DNA from 2 places in the Acuticoccus sediminis genome. Region 1 is predicted to be linked to the other one. Evidence: riboswitches for the same ligand, from Rfam matches in the RefSeq annotation. Region 1 holds a riboswitch; the other holds the start of a gene.
What was found. Region 1 has a riboswitch for thiamine pyrophosphate ahead of thiE (thiamine phosphate synthase). Riboswitches for the same ligand answer to the same signal wherever they lie in the genome.
Positions count from the first base shown of each region.

Region 2: it holds a riboswitch for thiamine pyrophosphate, as region 1 does, so the genes downstream of both, thiC (phosphomethylpyrimidine synthase ThiC) here and thiE (thiamine phosphate synthase) in region 1, are expected to answer to the same signal.

Region 1 covers NZ_QHHQ01000003.1:125,671-129,050, reverse strand. Annotated here, with positions in the region: gene thiD (bifunctional hydroxymethylpyrimidine kinase/phosphomethylpyrimidine kinase) at 1-665, opposite strand, end outside; gene thiE (thiamine phosphate synthase) at 662-2,101, opposite strand; TPP riboswitch at 2,096-2,193, opposite strand; gene DLJ53_RS14835 (Lrp/AsnC ligand binding domain-containing protein) at 2,285-2,521, shown strand; gene DLJ53_RS14830 (hypothetical protein) at 2,564-3,163, opposite strand; gene DLJ53_RS14825 (uracil-DNA glycosylase family protein) at 3,353-3,380, opposite strand, start outside.
Region 2 covers NZ_QHHQ01000004.1:307,781-311,160, forward strand. Annotated here, with positions in the region: gene DLJ53_RS19570 (fumarylacetoacetate hydrolase family protein) at 1-884, shown strand, start outside; TPP riboswitch at 1,024-1,153, shown strand; gene thiC (phosphomethylpyrimidine synthase ThiC) at 1,249-3,057, shown strand; gene thiM (hydroxyethylthiazole kinase) at 3,054-3,380, shown strand, end outside.

The DNA of each region.
Region 1 (3,380 bases):
GCGCCCTGAGCCAGGTGCGCCGCGATCGCCGAAGAGAGCGTGCAGCCGGTGCCGTGCGTGTTGCGCGTCGCGACGCGCGGCGAGGTCAGCCGCTCGCACGCGCCGTCGATGCACAGGACGTCGACGCTCTCCCGTCCGTCCAGATGCCCCCCCTTGAGGAGGATCGCCGGACCGCGGTCGGCGAGCGCCATGGCCTGCGCCCGCATCCCGGCCTCGTCGGTCGCCTCCGCGGTGCCGAGGAGCACCGCGGCCTCCGGCACGTTCGGCGTCACGATGGTGGCGACACCGAACAGCCGGTCACGCAGCGCCGCCACCGCCTCCACCGGGACGAGACGGTCCCCGGACGCGGCCACCATCACCGGGTCCAGCACCACGGGGACGGGGACGGCCGCCAGCATATCCGCCAGCCTGTCGATGACCGCGACGTCGGCGAGCATGCCGATCTTGATCGCGCGCACGTCGAGGTCGGACATCACCGAGGTGAGCTGCTGCGCCACGAAGTCCGCCGGGATCGGATAGACCCCCTGCACGCCCATCGTGTTCTGCGCCGTCAGCGCGGTGATGACACTGGCGCCGTAGACGCCGAGCGCCGCGAAGGTCTTCAGATCCGCCTGGATCCCGGCGCCGCCGCCCGAATCCGAGCCGGCGATGGTGAGGGCGATCATGATGCGGTCTCCCTGGCCTGTCCGCGGGCAAAGGCCTGCCGCAGGGCTTCCGCGGCCCGGCCCGGCTCCCCGGAGCTGGTGATGGCGCTGATGACGGCGATGCCGTCGGCCCCGGCGGCGGCGAGCGCCTCGGCCCGCTCCTCGGTGATCCCGGCGATCGCCACGATGGGAAGCGCCGGCCGGCGCTGCCGCAGCCGCCCGGCGATCGCCCTGAAACCATCGATGCCGATGGGCGGGTCGGGATTCACCTTGCTGTGCGTTTCGAAGACGCCGCCGACGGACGCGTAGTCGATGGGCGCATTGTCGGCCGCGACCGCCTCGTCCAACGAATGGATCGTCAGGCCGACGATGGCCGCCGGGCCGACGATCTCCCGCGCCTCGGCCGCCGAGAGGTCGCCGTGGCCGACATGGACGCCGGCGGCGCCAGCGGCCCGCGCCACGTCGGCGCGGTCGTTGACGAGCACCGGCACGGGCGACGCCGCAACCAGCGCGCGGACCGCCTCCACCTGCTCGGCCGTCGAGCCGGACTTGTCGCGCCACTGGACGAGCGTCACGCCGCCCGCCGTCGCAGCGCGGACCAGCCTGAGCGGGTCAGGCTCGCCGGGCCCGAGGACGAGGTAAAGGCGCGGATCGAGCGGCGGCTTGGCGACCCGGATGCGCCCAGCGATCTCCTGCGCGTCCGCCGTCCCGATGGCGTCGACCAGCGCGACAGCGAACGAACCCGGCCCCGGGTTGCTGGACGCGACGATCTCGCCGGAGACGTTCATCAGGCTGAGGCCGGCGACGGCCGCCAGCATGGGGTCGCTCTCGATCGCGACGATGGAGGTGATCAGCATCCCCGCGGTGCACCCGGTCGCGATGACGCGGTCCAGCTTCGATGTCCCGTTGGCGAGGTAGACGGTCCGGTCGCCCATCGGACCGCGAACCGAAAGCCGGTCGACCGCGCCGGTGGTGACCGCGACGGTTCCGTCCGGGACCGGCCCGAGCGCCGCCATCTCCGCCGCGTTCCCCTTCACCACCCTCGGCTTGTAGGCGAGGAGCTCGCGCGCGAACGCGAGGCGCGCCGGCACGCGGTCGACCTTCACCGGGTCGAGGACGAACGGCTGGCCGGTCCGCACCGCCGCAAGGATCCCCGCCCGCCGCGCCGAATCCAGCATGCCGAGGTTGACGCAGATCGCGCCGGAGCCCGCGGCCATCGGGCGCACCTCGTCGGCGTCGATGGTCATCGAGATGTCGATCCCCAGCGCCGCCGCGACGTTGGCGACCAGCGGCTGCGCGACGGGGGCGACGAGGGCGTGGATGCGCGGTCGGGCCATCGCCAGCCGCCCGAGCGCCGCGGCGACGTCCGTCGGGTCGAACAGGGCACCGGCGAGCGGCGGCGGGCCGCCGGTCTCAGGCCCGAGGGCTGCGATTCGTGCTGAAGTCGGGTGCGTCACGTGGTCTCCAATCCCTTCGCCGGCATGACCCGGAGCAGGTTCTAGGGGTCGGCAACATGCCTCTCAGCCCGAAGGCGCCCCCTTGGACAACCAACATCTAAGGAGTTTCCCCATCGACGCCAACACCCTATGGGGTTGTCCGCCCGCGACGTTTACCGCATCAAAGCCGGGCGGGAGGAGCCCATGACGCCGTTCTTCATCCTCATCAAGTGCCAGCTCGGCCGATCGTACGAGGTCGCCAACGCCTTGGCCGACGCCGAGATCGCCTCGGAGATCTATTCGACCGCCGGCGACTACGACCTGATCGTGAAGTTCTATGTCGACCGGGACACGGACATCGGCCACTTCGTGAACGAGAAGGTCCACGCCGTTCCCGGCATTCTGGACACCAAGACCATCATCACCTTCAAGGCGTTCTAGGCCGCGTCCGGTCTACGCCGCCCCTTCGAGGCGGTGCCGTCGCTACCGCGGCAGCGGGGCGACGCGCTGGTTGACCGCGTTGGCGGCGCTCGGCGGCGGAGGCGGTGCGAACCCGCCCGCCGCGCCGACGCCGCCGGTCGGCAGCGGCGCGCCCCGCGCGTCGCTCACGGCCGCCGCCGCGGTGCCGGGGGAGCGCGTCTCCTGCCGCGTGTCGGGGTTGCGGGACGGGGGCAGGCCGTTCCGCTGGTCCGCCGCCGTCGGCACCAGACGGGACTGCTGCGGCGTGCCGGAGGTCACGCGGCGCGTCGACGGGGAGAGGAACTGGATCGCGTTGATGCTCTGAAGGCCGCCGTAGCAGGTGAAGGAGATGCGGATGTCCGCCCCCTCCTCCGCCGCCACCAGGAGGCGGCCGGTCTCGTACAGCCACTTCGGCCGGTCGCGCTCGTAGACGTACTCGGTGGACGGGCAGTTGGACTGCGGTGCCTCTGGCATCACGGCGATCGTCTTCACGTTGTCGACGTAGACCTCGGCGACGCGGCCGTCGAGGAAGATGCGGCCGGTGTCCCGCGTCTCGGCCGCGGCGGGCGGCAGGTCCTGGTTCTGCGCGAACGCCGTCCCGGTCAGGCCGACCGAAAGTATCATGCCTGTGAGTAACCGAGCGGCCTCGGACTTCATTACATCAACCTCAGAGCATCGGTGTATCGATCATGATAGGCGCACGACGCTTGCTTTTCCAGTCGGCAAGTCCTTGAGGACACTTACTATTACTTATTAGTTAAGAACAGAAGGCGACTTGCCGCCGCAAGCAACGCCGGGGTCTGTGGCCGGTGGTCAGGCGGCATCCTCGGTGCGGGAAAGG
Region 2 (3,380 bases), on a different contig from region 1:
CGGTCGACCTCCACGCCGTCAAGGCGTCGGGCGTCACGTTCGTCGCGAGCCTCATGGAGCGCGTCATCGAGGAGCAGGCGCGGGGCGACCTCTCCAAGGCGGCGGCGCTCCGGTCGGAGATCACCGGGCTCATCGGCACGGACCTCTCCCGGCTGAAGCCCGGCTCCGAGCAGGCGATGGCCCTCAAGGAGGCGCTGATCGCCAAGAAGGCCTGGTCGCAGTACCTCGAGGTCGGCATCGGGCCGGACGCGGAGATCTTCACCAAGGCGCAGCCGATGAGCGCGGTCGGACCGGGCGCCTATGTCGGCCTCCACCCGGTCTCCTCGTGGAACAATCCGGAGCCGGAGATCGTCATCGTCATCGCCTCCACCGGGCGGATCGTCGGCGCCACGCTCGGCAACGACGTCAACCTTCGGGACGTCGAGGGACGCTCGGCGCTCCTTCTCGGCAAGGCGAAGGACAACAACGCGTCCGCCGCGCTCGGCCCCTTCATCCGCCTCTACGACGAGAGCTTCGGCGCGGCCGACGTCGCGGCGGCGGAGGTGAGCCTGACCGTCACCGGCGAGGACGGGTTCGAGCTCTCCGGCCGCTCCTCGATGCGGCAGATCAGCCGGTCGCCGGAGGAGCTCGCCGGCGCCACCATCGGCAGCCACCATCAGTACCCGGACGGGCTCGTCCTCTATCTCGGCACCATGTTCGCCCCGGTGGAGGACCGCGACGCGCCGGGCCAGGGGTTCACGCACCACCCCGGCGACGTCGTCACCATCGCGACCGAGACGCTGGGCGCCCTCAGCAACACGGTCACCTATTCGACCGAGGCTCCGCCGTGGACGTTCGGCATGCGCGAGCTGATGGCGAACCTCGCCGGCCGCGGCCTCCTCTAGGGCCCCGGGCCGCCGCCCTGCGGAGCGGCGGCGGCTTCCCCCGTCCGGCACCACGCCGGCGGCCTGTCGATCCTGGTGACGCCCGGACCGCCGCGACGGCGACGGCTTGACGAGCGCCCTCCCCCGGGAGCAGGCTTGAGGCCTTCACCCGGGGGGTCCCGACAAGGGGCTGAGATTCTGATCGCCGGTCCGAGCGGGACCGGCAGCGCAGTGACCCGAAGAACCTGATCCAGTTCATACTGGCGTAGGGATGGTGTTCGGGTCTCGCGCGGGACCGTTGGGCGACAGGTCCGATCCTCCGGCGCAACCTCTCCCATTCAACGCGGAACTGGGTCTCCACGCGCTGGAGCTGGGAGGCTCACTCATGACCGACGTTTCACCGACCGTTACCACCGGCCCGCTGCCCGCCTCGCGCCGGATCTACCGGCCCGGGACGATGCACCCGGACATCCGCGTGCCGCTGCGGCAGATCGACGTGCATCCCTCGGCCGGCGAGCCGCCCGTCACGGTCTACGACAGCTCCGGCCCCTACACCGACCCCGCCGCCGAGATCGCCATCGACCGCGGCCTCCCCCGGCTCCGCTCCGACTGGATCGCCGCGCGGGGCGACACCGAGGCCTACGACGGTCGCACCGTGAAGGCCGAGGACAACGGCTTCGCGCAGGGCGAGCGCCTGACGCCGGAGTTCCCGGTCCGGCACCGGCCCCTGCGCGCGCTTTCCGGACGGGCCGTCACGCAGATCGCCTACGCCCGCGCCGGGATCGTCACGCCAGAGATGGAGTTCGTGGCGATCCGCGAGAACCTCGGCCGTGCCGCCCTCAAGGAGACGCTCGTGCGCGACGGCGAGGACTTCGGCGCGGAGATCCCGGACTACGTCACCCCCGAGTTCGTGCGCGACGAGATCGCGAGGGGGCGCGCGATCATCCCGGCCAACATCAACCACCCCGAGCTCGAGCCGACGGCGATCGGGCGCAACTTCCTCGTGAAGATCAACGCCAACATCGGCAACTCGGCCGTCACCTCGTCCATGGCCGAGGAGGTGGAGAAGATGGTGTGGGCCACGCGCTGGGGGGCGGACACGGTCATGGACCTCTCCACCGGCCGCAACATCCACAACATCCGCGACTGGATCGTCCGCAACGCCGCCGTCCCCATCGGCACGGTGCCGATCTACCAGGCGCTGGAGAAGGTCGGCGGCATCGCCGAGGCGCTCAACTGGGAGGTGTTCCGCGACACCCTCGTCGAGCAGGCCGAGCAGGGCGTCGACTACTTCACCATCCACGCCGGCGTCAGGCTCCACATGATCCCGCTGACGGTGGACCGGGTGACCGGCATCGTCTCGCGCGGCGGGTCGATCATGGCCAAGTGGTGCCTCCACCACCACCGCGAGAGCTTCCTCTACGAGCACTTCGAGGAGATCTGCGACATCGCGCGGGCCTATGACGTGTCGTTCTCGCTCGGCGACGGCCTGCGCCCCGGCTCCATCGCCGACGCCAACGACGCGGCGCAGTTCGCCGAGCTTGAGACGCTCGGCGAGCTCACAAAAATCGCCTGGGCGAAGGACTGCCAGGTGATGATCGAGGGGCCCGGACACGTCCCCATGCATAAGATCAAGGCCAACATGGACAAGCAGCTCGCCGTCTGCGGCGAGGCGCCGTTCTACACCCTCGGTCCGCTCACGACCGACATCGCGCCGGGCTACGACCACATCACCTCCGGCATCGGCGCGGCGATGATCGGCTGGTTCGGCACCGCGATGCTCTGCTACGTCACCCCCAAGGAGCACCTCGGCCTGCCCGACCGGGACGACGTGAAGACCGGCGTCATCACCTACAAGATCGCGGCCCACGCGGCGGACCTCGCCAAGGGCCACCCGGCCGCGAAGATCCGCGACGACGCGCTGTCGCGCGCCCGGTTCGAGTTCCGCTGGGAGGACCAGTTCAACCTTTCGCTGGACCCCGACACCGCCCGCGCCTTCCACGACGAGACGCTGCCGAAGGAGGCGCACAAGGTCGCGCACTTCTGCTCCATGTGCGGGCCGAAGTTCTGCTCGATGCGCATCTCACACGACATCCGCGAGGAGGCGAAGGCCGCCGCCGGCATGGCCGACATGGCCGAGCGCTACCGCGACGGCGGCAACCTCTACATGCCGGTCGAAGAGGTGCAGTCGTGACCCAGTCTCCGGGCGCCCTCCTCGGCGCCCTGCGGACGAGCCCGCCGCTCGTCCAGTGCCTGACGAACTACGTGGCGATGAACATCGCCGCGAACGTCCTCCTGGCGGCCGGCGCCTCGCCGGCGATGGTGTCGGACGCCGAGGAGGCGGGCGAGTTCGCCGGGATCGCCGGGGCGGTGACGGTGAACATCGGCACCCTCTCCGCCCCCTTCATCGCCGGCTGCCACGCGGCGATCGCGGGAGCGAAGGCGGCCGGGCGGCCCTGGGTCCTCGACCCGGTCGCCTGCCAGGCGACGGCGCTCCGGCGCCGCGTCTCGGCCGAG